One region of the Gottfriedia sp. NPDC057948 genome, then DNA from elsewhere that is predicted to be linked to it. Evidence: riboswitches for the same ligand, from Rfam matches in the RefSeq annotation. Region 1 holds a riboswitch; each other region holds the start of a gene.

Region 1 (4,604 bases):
AGGACCTGTAACGGACTGGCTAACAAACGGCTTAAATGCAATACATGCATCTGATTTTATAAAAGCAGTTGTTCTTGATGGTATTGTTGCCGGTGTTGGTGGAGTTTTAGTCTTTGTTCCACAAATTTTTATTTTGTTTTTACTAATTTCATTCCTTGAAGATTTTGGATATATGTCTCGAGCGGCTTTAGTAATGGATCGTTCGATGGAAATGGTTGGTTTAACTGGTAAGGCATTTATTCCAATGATTATTGGATTTGGTTGTAATGTACCTGGAGTTATGGCTGCTAGAACGATTGAACAGCCTAGAGAGAGACTACTCACGATTTTGTTAACACCATTAATGTCTTGTTCGGCGCGTTTACCGGTATATGCACTATTCGTTGGCGCGTTTTTTGCGAAAAATCAAGCAATAGTTGTTTTTTCACTCTATATACTCGGAATAGTAGTTGCATTAGTATTAGCTAAGGTTTTTTCATCTACTATATTAAAGGGTGAGTTTTCATTATTTGTCGTAGAACTCCCACCGTATCGTATGCCACAAGGTAAAGCTTTATTTAGAAGCACATGGGATAAAGGTAAAGGATTTATTCGAAAAGCAGGTACGTTTATTTTTGGTGGTTCTGTAGTAATATGGTTATTATCTTATATGGGACCAAGTGGTTTAGGTGTTTCGATGGATGATAGCTTTTTAGCAATGATTGGTGGAATACTTACACCAATACTTGCACCTTTAGGTTTCGGGACGTGGCAAGCAGGTGCTTCTTTACTAACAGGATTTTTGGCTAAAGAGGTAGTCGTATCTGCCATGAATATTATCTATCATGTGCCAAATGCACATTCTTTACAAGGAATATTGTCAACACAGTTTTCTGCACTTTCTGCATTTAGCTTTATGGTATTTGTCTTATTGTATGTACCATGTCTTGCAACTGTTGCGACAATTCGTAAAGAGACAGGTTCAGCTAAATGGACGTATTTCTCAGTTGGATATGCATTAGTTATTGCGTATATATTAGCGCTAATTATCTATCAAGTTGGAAGTCTCTTAGGCTATTAAAGAAAGGGGTATCTACTTATGATTGTCAATATTATAATAGGAGCTCTTATTTTTGGATATGCAGGGTGGACACTTTTACGATATATAAAGAAAACGAAAAAAGGTAAATGTGGCTCTTGCTCAATCGCAAAGACTTGTAGTTCAAATTGTGATACTGTAAATTATTCAAAATAGCAATATAGAATTAACTAAAAAGATAAAATTTAAAGTAAACTGTCTAAATACTTGAATAAAGTAGAAGGATTAATTAAGATGATAAAGTAATAAACTTTAATAATTGAATAGTACTAGGGGTGCCGTAAATGTTCGGCTGAGATTAAGACACATAAGTCTTTGACCCTTTAACCTGATCTGGATAATGCCAGCGTAGGAAAGTGAACGTAGAATACATATTTTGTATTCATAACATTGATTTGTTCGAGCACAAGTCCTTATGGGATTTGTGCTTTTTTGTATTTAAAATCAAGTGTCATCTTCTATCTGTAAGATCAAAGAGTTCTATTCATGAAATAGGGGGAAGAGAATTGAAGAAAGTATTAACGATAGCAGGCTCTGATTCAAGTGGTGGTGCAGGGATTCAAGCGGATTTAAAGACATTTTCAGCTCATCGTGTTTTTGGAATGAGTGTAATTACAGCAGTAACTGCTCAAAATACACAAGGAGTGTTTGCAGTACAAGATATGACACCAGAGATGATTGCTAGTCAGTTAGATGCAATTTTTACTGATATTAAAGTGGATGCTGTAAAAATTGGAATGGTATCTCAAATAGAGACGATTAAAGTCATTGCTGAGAAATTAAAGCAATATAAACCAAAGCAAATCGTAGTTGATCCAGTTATGGTTTCAAAAAGCGGATTTGACTTATTAAGTCCGGATGCAAAGGAAGCTTTAATTCAAGAATTGATTCCGTTAGCAACGGTTATTACGCCAAATCTTCCTGAAGCAGAAGTCATTACTGGAAGAAAAATTACAACCATTGAAGAGATGAAAGAAGCTGCTATTCAAATTCACTCATTAGGTGCTAAAAACGTCCTTGTAAAAGGTGGTCATCTAGAGGGGGAGGCTACCGATATTTGTTTTAATGGTGACGAATTTACAAGCTTTAATAGCGTTAGAATTAATACAATTAATACCCACGGTACAGGTTGTACTTTATCTTCAGCCATTACATCTAATTTAGCAAATGAACTTGAATTAAATGAGGCTATTAGAGAGGCGAAAAATTATATAACATTAGCAATCCAACATTCCTTTTCAATCGGAAAAGGGGTAGGTCCTGTACATCATTTTTACTCATTGTATGAAAAGGCAGGAGTCCAATATGTCTAATCAAAATGCAAAAATGACGAAGTGGAACTTTACAACACTTTGGTTTGGTGCGGCAGTTTCTGTAGCAGAAATTATGACTGGTGCCCTAGTAGCACCACTTGGTTTTAAGAAAGGTTTGACGGCCATTTTAGTAGGGCATTTACTTGGAACATTATTGCTAATTTTAGGTGGAGTCATTGGTTCTCAGCAAAGGTTATCAGCAATGGAATCTACAAAAATTTCATTTGGTAACTATGGTAGCTATTTGTTTTCGATTTTGAATGTTCTACAGTTACTAGGCTGGACAGCAATTATGATTTTAACTGGAGCTCGCTCAATCAATTTAGTTACAATAAAAGATTATCGGTTTGACCACCTATGGGTTTGGTGTTTAGTAATTGGAGTATTAATCGCAATCTGGTTGTACTTTGGACAAAATGCTTCTAAAAAACTTAATAGTTTAGCGGTTGGTTTACTATTTGTTTTAACAATTGTGCTATGTTTTGTCATTTTTAAAAGTGATAAAATCTTAACTCAACCAAGCACTTCTGGACTATCTTTTGGTGCAGCCGTTGAATTATCAGTAATTATGCCATTATCGTGGATTCCATTAATTAGTGATTATACTCGTTTCGCGAAGACAACAAAAGATGGAGCGATTGGTAGCTTTATAGGTTATATGTTTGGTAGCTCTTGGATGTATATTATTGGGCTAGGCGCAGTATTAGCATTTAATGAAGTAGACCCGGTTGCTGTTTTAATGAGTGCAAATCTAGGATTATTTGCAGTTGGTATCGTCGTCTTAGCAACTGTTACAACGACTTTCATGGATGCTTACTCTGCCGGAATATCAGTTACAACCATCTTTCCAAAGTTAAATGGAAAACATATCGCCCTTATTGTTACAGCTATTGGAACGTTATTGGCCGTTATTTTCCCTATTGAGAAGTATGAAGGATTTTTATATACAATTGGTTCCTTTTTTGCACCGTTATATGCAATTTTATTAACGGACTATTTTATTCTAAAAAGAACAAATATAAGTAAAGCGTTGAAGATTGATTGGATCGCGTTTATTACATGGATTTTAGGCGTTTTTATTTATCGTAAGTTTGTACAATTAGACTTCTTCCTTGGAGCTACTGTTCCAAGTATGATTTTAATTTGTGTCATTTATATAGTTGTTCAGTTTGTTATTAATAAGCTTGTTCCAAAGCAAATCGGGGGAGAAAAAAATGTTAACTATGAATGAAATGAGTCAAATTCTTGAAAGTGTGAAAGAGAAAAAGCCTTTAGTTCATCACATTACAAATTATGTAACTGTAAATGACTGTGCAAATATGGTGTTAGCTCTAGGTGGATCACCAGTTATGGCAGATGATTTAGCCGAAGTAGAAGAAATGGTATCTTTTGCATCAGCTCTTGTTATTAATATTGGAACATTAAATGAAAGAACAATTCAATCAATGATTAAAGCTGGTAAAAAAGCCAATCAATTAGGCGTACCAGTTATATTAGATCCTGTTGGTGTAGGAGCAACTACTTTACGTACAGAAACGACTTCTAAATTATTGAAAGAAGTACGTTTTTCAGTAGTTCGTGGAAATATGTCAGAAATTAAAATGATTGCTGGCTTAAATGTTCAAATTAAAGGTGTGGATTCTGTAGCTGGTGAAGAAGACGGCGTTGAAATTGCGAAATCTCTATCAGCGAAATTAGGCTCAGTAGTTGCAATTACAGGTGCGGTAGATATTATTGCAGAACAAGACCGAGTATGTACCATTTCAAATGGAGATAAAATGCTAGCTGATGTTACTGGAACTGGATGTATGAGTACATCATTAATTGGAACTTATGCTGGTGCAACGACTGATTATTTCCTAGCAGCTGTTTCCGGTATTACGACAATGGGTCTTTGTGGAGAGCTTGCTAAGGCTCGATTAACTGAAGGACAAGGAATCGGTACATTTAAAGTAAACTTATTTGATGAGGTATCTAAAGCTTCTGTTGATACACTTATAACAGGAGGACAAATTGAATGGCTATAACAAAAAGTAAAATAGATTATAAGCTTTATTTAGTAACGGATCGAGATGTATTAGGTTCAAGGGATTTAGTTCAATCTGTTGAGGAAGCAATTAAAGGTGGAACAACAATCGTACAAATAAGAGAAAAAAATTGTAGCAGTCTAGATTTTTACAGTATTGCTATGCAAGTAAAAGAAGTCACTTCAA
Region 2 (4,604 bases), on a different contig from region 1:
TTTACAACAGGAATAATTGTTGCTAGTTTATCAATGTTTTGTGCAGCAGCTAAAACAGTATTTGCAAGAGCAGTTTGTTGTCTACCTTGTTGTTGATTTGTATGATTAAATACATTTAATAGTTCAGGATGATTAGTAAATAAATTTTTATAGAATACTTTAGTGATTTCTGTACCCTTTACTTCTAAGACTGGAACTGTTGACTTAATAATATCAATTGTTTTTTGAGAAAGCATGAAAAATCCCCCTAATCACGTTTTAAAGTAGTATTGTGAATACATCTTTATCTTAGACCTAGAATTTATTTAAAGCAATATATAAAATACATCTTTTATGTATTTTTTCGCAAAAATGCATAAAAGTTTAAAAAAAGTTCACAATTATGCTATGATTAATCTTAAATAAAACAGTGAGGACAAGTTATGCGTTTAACAACTTATTCGGATTACTCTCTTCGTGTACTAATATTTCTAAGCTCTGAGCCACGTGAAAAATTAGTTAATATTAAGGACATCGCTGAAGCTTATGATATTTCAAAAAATCATTTAATGAAAATAATTTATAATTTAGGAAAGATGGGTTACATCGAAACGATCCGTGGCAGAAACGGTGGAATCCGTTTAGCTAAATTACCATCAGAAATAAATATCGGTGAAATAATTCGTAAAACTGAAGAAGACTTTAATATTGTAGAATGTTTTGAACACGGTAACACTTGTGTTATTACACCTGTTTGTTCTTTAAAACATATATTTAATAATGCATTAGAACAATTTTTACATGTATTAGATCAATATACTTTAGATGATATTGTAAAGAACAATGCGATGCTTAAAGATTATTTTTCAAGTAATACAAAAGAATAAATATTATGAAATAGAAGAGCGTTCGTAATTTAAAAACACAAAAACCAACAAAGGCTTACTTTGTTGGTTTTTTTCATTTAAAGTGGTCTATTGACCTTTATAGTTTAATATACTTTACGTTTTCCATCGGTTCTTGGAATAAGGATGAAGCTATTTTACTAAAAATGGTTGGATCTCCAGTTGTAAAAAATTCATGTGAAGTAATTTCAGAGTTAGATAATATATTTTGTTGATCCAGAATTGCACTTACTTCTAAAGCTGTTTCATCACCAGAGCTGATCAGTTGGATTGATGGTCCCATCACTTTTTGGATGATTGGACCAAGTAATGGATAATGCGTGCAACCTAGAATTAGGGTATCAATATTTGAATCAATAAGCGGTGCAAGAGTGTGTTTAACAATCTCAAATATTTCAGGTTTATTGTAGTCCCCATTTTCAACAATTCCAGCAAACTCTGGGCATGCCAAGCCTTCAATTATAACTTTGTCATTAATCCGCTTTAGTGCGGAATGATATGCTTTACTATTAATAGTAGCATTCGTCCCAATGACACCGATTTGGTCATTTTGTGTTAATTTTATTGCTGCTCTAGCACCTGGGCGGACAACTCCAATGACTGGTATTTGAAGTTTTTCCCGCATCTCATTTAAGACGACTGAAGTTGCTGTATTACAGGCGATGACTAACATTTTTATATCTTTCTCCAATAGAAAATTAGTCATTTCCCAAGTGAATTCTCTGATTTCCGTATATGGTCGTGATCCGTATGGACATCTTGCAGTATCGCCTAAGTATAAAATGTCCTCTTTAGGTAATTGTCTTATAATTTGTTTGGCAACTGTTAAGCCCCCAACACCTGAGTCAATGACTCCGATTGGTTTATTCAAAAAATCCCCTCATTTTACTTAATAATTTGTTGATGTAGTATATTCTTTATTCATTTAAGATTTTACTATAAGAAATGATATTTTTGTTTATCATTCTCTTTTTAAAAATGTTAAAATTTCATAGTTTTATTTCTCCTATTAACAGAGTATTAAAACATTTAAACACAAGTTAAAAATAATTCGTAAATTCAATCATTATCTGTTATATTAATGAGGAAAAGTTTATATATGAGAAAAAATGTGGAGGAGCCAGTGTTGCTGGCTGAGATAGCATCCTTAAGATGTTGACTCTTAGAACCTGATCTGGGTGATGCCAGCGTAGGGAACAGTATCTCTTTTTAGATATGTTTTTTACAGCGCATTTACGTCCGGGTTAGTATCCGGACGTTTTCTTTTTGTATAAACAAAAAACAAAAAGGAGATATAGATAATGAAAAAACTAGTAGTATTTTTAGTAGCTATTTGTTTAATGTTAACTGGGTGTGGTCAAAACAAAACTGCTACGACTAAAAAGCCAAAGCAATTAAAAAAGGTGACAGTCGTACTAGACTGGACGCCAAATACAAATCATACTGGGCTATTTGTTGCTAAGGAAAAAGGTTACTTTAAGGAACAAGGACTTGATGTAGATATAATCAGCCCAGGAGAAACAGGTGCAGACCAATTAGTTGCATCTGGTAAAGCAGATTTTGGGGTTTCTTATCAAGAGTCAATTACACAAGCAAGAGTTCAAAATGTACCGATTGTATCAATTGCAGCAATTATTCAACATAATACTTCTGGCTTTGCATCACCAGTGAAAAAAGGAATTAAGTCTCCAAAAGATTTCGTTGGAAAAACATATGGTGGATGGGGTTCACCGGTTGAAAAGGCTATTTTAAAATCACTTATGTCAGAAGAAAATGCTAATGTTAATAAGTTAAATATCGTTAATATGGGAGAGGCTGATTTCTTTACAGCGGTAAAAAGAGATATCGATTTTGCGTGGATTTATCAAGGATGGACAGGGATTGAAGCAGAGCTACGTGGAGAAAAATTAAACATGATTTATTTAACTGATTATAGTAAAAAGCTAGATTACTATACTCCAGTTTTAGCTACGAATGAAAAAATGATTAGTAAAAACCCTAAAATAGTAAAAGCATTTGTGGCTGCAGCATCAAAAGGATATAATTTTGCGATTGATAACCCAAAAGAAGCTGCATCGATTTTAATAAAGGATAATCCGGATTTAGATAAAAAATTAGTGGAAAAAAGTCAAGAATGGTTAGCATCTAAATATAAAGATGATGCAGAACGTTGGGGTGAGCAAAAATTATCAGTTTGGAAAAACTATGCTGATTTCTTAGCTGAAAATAAATTATTAGAAGGAAACTTTAAGCCAAAAGAAGCATTTACGAATGAATTCTTACCAGCGAAATAAGGAGGAGCAAAAATGCAAACTACTTTAATGAGTGTCCAAATTATACCGAAAACAAATAATATTGAGGATGTTATTCCAGCAGTTGATGAAGCAATTAAAATTATTGATGAATCAGGTGTAAAATATCAAGTTCAACCATTGGAAACAACTATGGAAGGCGACTTGAATCAATTATTAATGGTTGTTCAAAAAATGAATGAAAGAATGATTGAAATAGGTTGCCACAATGTAATAACTCAAATGAAAATACTTTATCAACCACAAGGTATTACGATGGATGTGTTAACGGAGAAGTACCGTTAATGAAATCTAAAAATATAAAAGGATGGCAACCTATCGTTGTCATCCTGCTTTTTTTAATTTGCTGGCAGCTAAGTATTAAAATTTGGAAAATCGAATCTTGGTTATTACCAGGACCAATCGCAATCTTTAAAGAAGGAATGAAATCAACTGATTCACTACTTCCTCATATTTCTTCTACTATTCAATTAACGATTATTGGTTTGTTAATTGGTAGTTTATTAGGATTTTTAATCGCATTTCTATTGCATTTAATTCCAGGTGTTAGGGAAGCTTTTTACCCATTATTAATTCTTTCGCAAAATGTACCAATTATCGTATTGGCACCGCTTTTAATTATTTGGTTTGGATTTGGTGTATTACCTAAATTAATTATTATTTCTCTTGTTTGTTTTTTCCCTGTTACAGTTTCAGCGTTGGATGGTTTCCGACAAACACCAAGTGAACTAATAAATTATATGAAAATGGCGGGAGCATCCAAATCACAAATTTTTTGGAAAGTTGAATTGCCTTTTTCTCTACCTTCCATTTTTTCTGGCTTAAAGATTTCAGCGACTTATAGTGTTATGGGAGCAGTTATCTCTGAATGGCTAGGAGCGAAATCTGGAATTGGAGTCTATATGACTTTAGCTTCATCTTCATTTAGAACAGATCGAGTATTTGTTTCAATTTTTATCATTATGTTTTTAAGTATGCTTTTCTTCTTCCTAATAGTTGTAATTGAACGTTTTACTGTTAAATGGAAAGTTAAAGGGGAGAAACGGAAATGACACTACAAGTGGAACAATTATCAAAGAGTTATAGCGGTCATCAAGTATTAGAAAATATATCCCTTTATGTAAACGAGGGTGAATTTGTATCGATTCTAGGTCCATCTGGTAGTGGGAAAAGTACGTTGTTCCATCTTATTGGAGGTTTAGTAAAACCAGATTCTGGAGAAGTAAAGTTAAATGGGTCGATAATAAATGGAGAACTTGGTCATGTTAGTTTTATGCCTCAGGATCATTCATTACTACCTTGGAGAACAGTATTAAAAAATATTGTTTTGTCACAAGAATTAAAACATAAGCCTGATGAAAAATTGGCAAGAGACTGGCTTAAAAGAACTGGCTTAGAAAACTATGAG
Region 3 (4,604 bases), on a different contig from region 1:
CTTAACAGGTTTATGAGTAAGTAAAATACCCCCATCCCTAAGGATGGGGGTTATTCTATGAATGTTCATTTTCTTTAGGCAGGGAAAGTTTCGGATCAATTCTAAGTGTATCATCCTCATTTAAAGCTTTTTTCAATAATAAAAATAATGATCCAATCATACCAAGAAGAATAATTACAAAAAAGAAAAAGATGATTACATCATAGACCAATGTTAAAACCCCCTTCGAAACTTTTCTGTATTCATATATATGATTGAAGAAAAGGACAGATAACCAAAATTCACAAAGTGTTCAAAATTAAAATGCATATTTAAAATGTGGATAGAATGTTTTTACTATTTGGTTGGATCAATCTAACTAAAAGCAAGTGACATCACCATTTGTAGCAGTTAAACCTAAAATAGTAAGAAGAACATCTCAAACAAAAAACAAGTTAAAACTCAACGTGATTACCGTTGATATAGGTAAAAAATGTCGTTGAACCATCGAAGATAATCATGTTACATTTTTCACATATTAACTGTGAGTTCAGCAAAGAAACAAAGTTGGAGGTTTTAATGTGATTTTCAGATCCGGAAAAGGATAGTGAAGAAAATTTTTTATTTTGGAATGGAGAAATATAATGGTGAAAAAAAGAAAACGACTTTTTAAAGCGATTGTTTTAGCATCCATTTTTGTCATCATGACGAGCGGGACGCAACCTAGTCTACTTGGATTAAAGGGACTACTTAAACCAACAATTACAGAAGCAGCAACATTTCCAAACTTGGTCCAAAACCCTACTTTTAATTTTGATAGTCAAACAACTACTTTTCCAAATTGGTCATTTATGGCGTATTTAAATAAAAGCCAAAGTCTAGGTCCTTATAGCTTCAATTTAGAGGATCAAGGTGACGGCTGGTATAAGGTATTTGGTGAAGTCAACCCAAAAAGTTATGTTAAACCTATTCCAGGAGGTGGGATTTTAATAAAGGTATTAAACACTGTAGATTCTCAAGAGTTAATAGCAATGAACCAAACGATTAACACAATTCCAGGACAAACTTATATCTTAAAGTTTCCTTTTAAACTTATTCAAAATGCGAATACCGATCCTAAGTATTCTTGGTTTGTATCTGACACAGAAAGTAATACCGCTCTAACGACAGATAAAGAATGGAGAGAATACACAGGACCTCAAAATATAACGACTACTTTCACTGCGATCGGAACTAAAGTGAATTTTAGAATTTATTTTGAAGACGGTATAAAAGATGCTCTTGATGGTAGTGGATTTCAAATCTTTCAGGTTGATCATGTTTCTGTTACAGTACTAGATACTGAGGCACCAAAAATAACGAATGCGACTATTACCATACCAGAAGGCTACACAGGTGGTGCATCATGGACCAATAAAAACACGACAATTCACTTTACAGCAACTGACGATCATGGTGTCGATCCCACAACGTATGAAGTTTCTACTGATAATGGTGGCACTTGGAGTAAAAACGGTTTAAGTAATGCCACCTCAACAGGCGTTGATTATACAGTTTCAACTCAAGGTACGACAAATATTCTAATTAGAGCAAAAGATGATTCTGGAAATCAAAGTAATCCAGTAACCGACCCTGGAGCTAAATTTACAGTCAAAATTGATAAAGAACTACCTATTACCAACTATGCTGACGGGCAATTATATAATAAAAATACAGCAACAAACATTACATTCAGTGATGCACTAAGCGGTATTGATACTGCTAAATTAAATGGGGCAACTATTTCTTCTGGCACAATAAACCCAACTGATGGGGAACACACATTAGTGATCACTGATAAAGCAGGTAATCAAAAAATTCTACACTTTACAGTAGACAAAACTATTTTACCGCCAGTTGTAAATCCGATTACAGATATCAGTACAAGTATAACGGGAACAGCAGAGGCGAATAGTACTGTGAAAATAGCATTACCTGACCAATCATTTTTAACGACAAGGGCCGGAGCGGATGGTTCATTCTCCGTACAGGTACCACAGTGGACATTGTATGATGGGGATGTAGTACGTGCAACTGCAACAGATGTCGCAGGTAATACCAGTACAGATACAAATGTAACGGTAACGGCAGAAACAAAAAATCCAGTCGATCCAACAAACCCGACAAGTCCAGTCGAACCTATTAACCCAACTGACCCAGAGAATCCTCATGAACCTGGAACAAAGAGTTCGTTAAGTATTGACTATGTGTCAAATTTCCATTTTGGTGCGCAGGAAGCTTCAGGTAAAAATGAAGTTTATACTGCTCAATTAGATGAAGTAAAACAAACTTCAGATGGTTCGATCATTAAAGTACCAAATTTTATTCAAGTAACAGACCATCGGAGAACAAAAACCGGATGGAAACTAACAGTGCAGCAAAATGAACAATTCAAGAGTGGTAATAATGAATTAACAGGTGCAGTTTTAAAATTAAATAATCCTATTTTAAACTCATCCACTCATGCGCAGTATAAACCAGTAGCCAATACAGTGACATTGATACCCGGTGGAGGTGCCCAGAATCTAGCTTTTGCAGATGAAGGAAAGGGACTTGGAACATGGACTATTGCATTTGGACAGAATCCATCTAGCATAACCCTTTTCGTGCCTGGAGCAGCTTATAAAGAAGTAGGTGCCAAATATAAAACAACATTAACATGGACATTAGTAGATGCACCACTTTAAAATCAAGAAACTTCCTATATAGATGTTAAAATGAAAGTAAATACCCCATCGAGTAAGTAATAAAAAAGACTACTCGGTGGGGTATCTTGTACTTTCTTATTTGAATGCGTTGGAACTTTAGACTGACTAAAAACTTATGCTGCTTGATTTCGATTCTTTTTAACATGAACAAGAACTGGTGCAGATGAAAGTAAAATGATTAATAAAACTGCACTAATAATAAAAGAAGGAACCATGTACCAAGCATTATATACTAATGAATAAAGAGAAACTGGTGTACCCTTTGGAGCGTATGAACCGTAAAACACGATCCCAGCAATAAAGTGGCAGATGAATCGAGCTAGTGAACCGATAAAAGTTCCTAAAATTATATAAGCAGCTGCACTTTTTTTATTGCCATTTGCTAAACTATTTTTTATTTGTTTATATACAAGACCAGCTAATCCGAGACTAGTAAATGCCAGAATATAGTCTAAAAATACTTGGATTGGATGAACAAAATATAGCTTTGTAACGATTTGTAGTGCTGCTAATAAAAGCCCAGTAATTAAACCTTGCTTTAATCCCCAACGAAAAGCAATTAGAAAAACTGGAATCATTGATAATGAAACAGAGCCACCTTGAGGTGCAGTAAATAATGGTAAGAAATCAAAAACGATTGCTAGTGCTGCACACATTGCTATTTCTGTCATTAATTGAATCTTTGATGTCTTCATATATATTTCCCCCTTTATCTAGTGGACAACTTATGTAGTGAAACACTTTGTAAGTAATGATGTCTGGGCGATTAGTCACATTTTATAATGTCTAGTTCCAGCGCCTTGCCCTTTGTGGTGTCGGGGCAAAAGCGAGCCGCTTCCACATTTCAAATTAAGGAGATTTCAGTAGGAATAAATAAAAAAAGCAATACTGGGTAGCATGATGAGCCCGGCGTTGCTTTTTCATCGTGCCACATCCCTACGTTAGTACTAACTAACAGGTTCAGAGGGTAAGAATAGCTACTCTATTCACTCTCAGCCAAATGGCTCCCCTTGTGGTTTTAGCTTACATTTAGTTGTCTTTACTAAATATAGTCAAGGTCATTTAAAAATACAATTAATTTATCTTTAAAAATTAAAAAAATTTGGCCATTATTAATGGAATCTTTGTGAGAATCGCTAAAAACATTAACCAATTTAAACTTTTAGATAATCATTAAAATTATTTTTAAAAAATGAGTGTAATCATAGCTATTATGTAAAAAATAAGCATTATAACTTTTATCTTATTTATACTAGTCATAAATTATTCACAATGGCTTGCTTTTCATTTTAAAATTTACCGTGTAGAATGAATACGAAAGAAACAGCTAAATTTTGGCAGAAAGTGTAAATAATTTGAAGGAGACATTTTAGATGATTCAAGTATTATTTGTCTGTTTAGGTAACATTTGTCGATCGCCAATGGCTGAGGCTGTTTTTCGTCATTTAGTGACAGAAAAAGGGTTAGATAAACAATTTATGATAGACTCAGCTGGTACTGGAGATTGGCATTTAGGTCACGCTCCACATAAGGGAACACAAGGTTTATTGAGTGAAAAAGGTATAACCTGCGAAGGTATGAAAGCTCGAAAAGTGACAGAAAATGACTTTAAATATTTTAGTTATATTGTTGCTATGGATGCACAGAATAAAGAGGATTTAATGAATTTAGCAAGAAATAATTGTATAGGAGAGATTTCACTACTTTCAGATTATGTTCCAGCATCAATGTGGAAGGAAGTGCCTGATCCATATTATACGGGTAATTTTAATGAAGTATATGACATCATTACAGAAGGATGCTCTCATTTACTTCAGCATATTTTAAAGCAACACCAATTAACAGTTTAGAGGAGGATGTAGAATGTCAAAACGTAAC

What was found. Region 1 has a riboswitch for thiamine pyrophosphate ahead of thiD (bifunctional hydroxymethylpyrimidine kinase/phosphomethylpyrimidine kinase). Riboswitches for the same ligand answer to the same signal wherever they lie in the genome.
Region 2: another riboswitch for thiamine pyrophosphate. It lies ahead of ACFVRR_RS12870 (ABC transporter substrate-binding protein); the one in region 1 lies ahead of thiD (bifunctional hydroxymethylpyrimidine kinase/phosphomethylpyrimidine kinase).
Region 3: another riboswitch for thiamine pyrophosphate. It lies ahead of thiT (energy-coupled thiamine transporter ThiT); the one in region 1 lies ahead of thiD (bifunctional hydroxymethylpyrimidine kinase/phosphomethylpyrimidine kinase).

The regions. Positions count from the first base shown of each region.
Region 1 is NZ_JBHVPN010000002.1:357,393-361,996, forward strand. Features, by position in the region: gene feoB (ferrous iron transport protein B) at 1-1,060, shown strand, start outside; gene ACFVRR_RS05590 (FeoB-associated Cys-rich membrane protein) at 1,079-1,234, shown strand; TPP riboswitch at 1,340-1,450, shown strand; gene thiD (bifunctional hydroxymethylpyrimidine kinase/phosphomethylpyrimidine kinase) at 1,585-2,391, shown strand; gene cytX (putative hydroxymethylpyrimidine transporter CytX) at 2,384-3,622, shown strand; gene thiM (hydroxyethylthiazole kinase) at 3,606-4,418, shown strand; gene thiE (thiamine phosphate synthase) at 4,409-4,604, shown strand, end outside.
Region 2 is NZ_JBHVPN010000007.1:50,385-54,988, reverse strand. Features, by position in the region: gene hmpA (NO-inducible flavohemoprotein) at 1-236, opposite strand, end outside; gene ACFVRR_RS12880 (RrF2 family transcriptional regulator) at 423-866, shown strand; gene racE (glutamate racemase) at 964-1,755, opposite strand; TPP riboswitch at 1,988-2,097, shown strand; gene ACFVRR_RS12870 (ABC transporter substrate-binding protein) at 2,186-3,178, shown strand; gene ACFVRR_RS12865 (thiamine-binding protein) at 3,191-3,481, shown strand; gene ACFVRR_RS12860 (ABC transporter permease) at 3,481-4,248, shown strand; gene ACFVRR_RS12855 (ABC transporter ATP-binding protein) at 4,245-4,604, shown strand, end outside.
Region 3 is NZ_JBHVPN010000009.1:25,945-30,548, forward strand. Features, by position in the region: gene ACFVRR_RS14600 (hypothetical protein) at 56-211, opposite strand; gene ACFVRR_RS14605 (WxL domain-containing protein) at 624-2,705, shown strand; gene thiT (energy-coupled thiamine transporter ThiT) at 2,840-3,421, opposite strand; TPP riboswitch at 3,643-3,747, opposite strand; gene ACFVRR_RS14615 (low molecular weight protein-tyrosine-phosphatase) at 4,100-4,576, shown strand; gene ACFVRR_RS14620 (hypothetical protein) at 4,590-4,604, shown strand, end outside.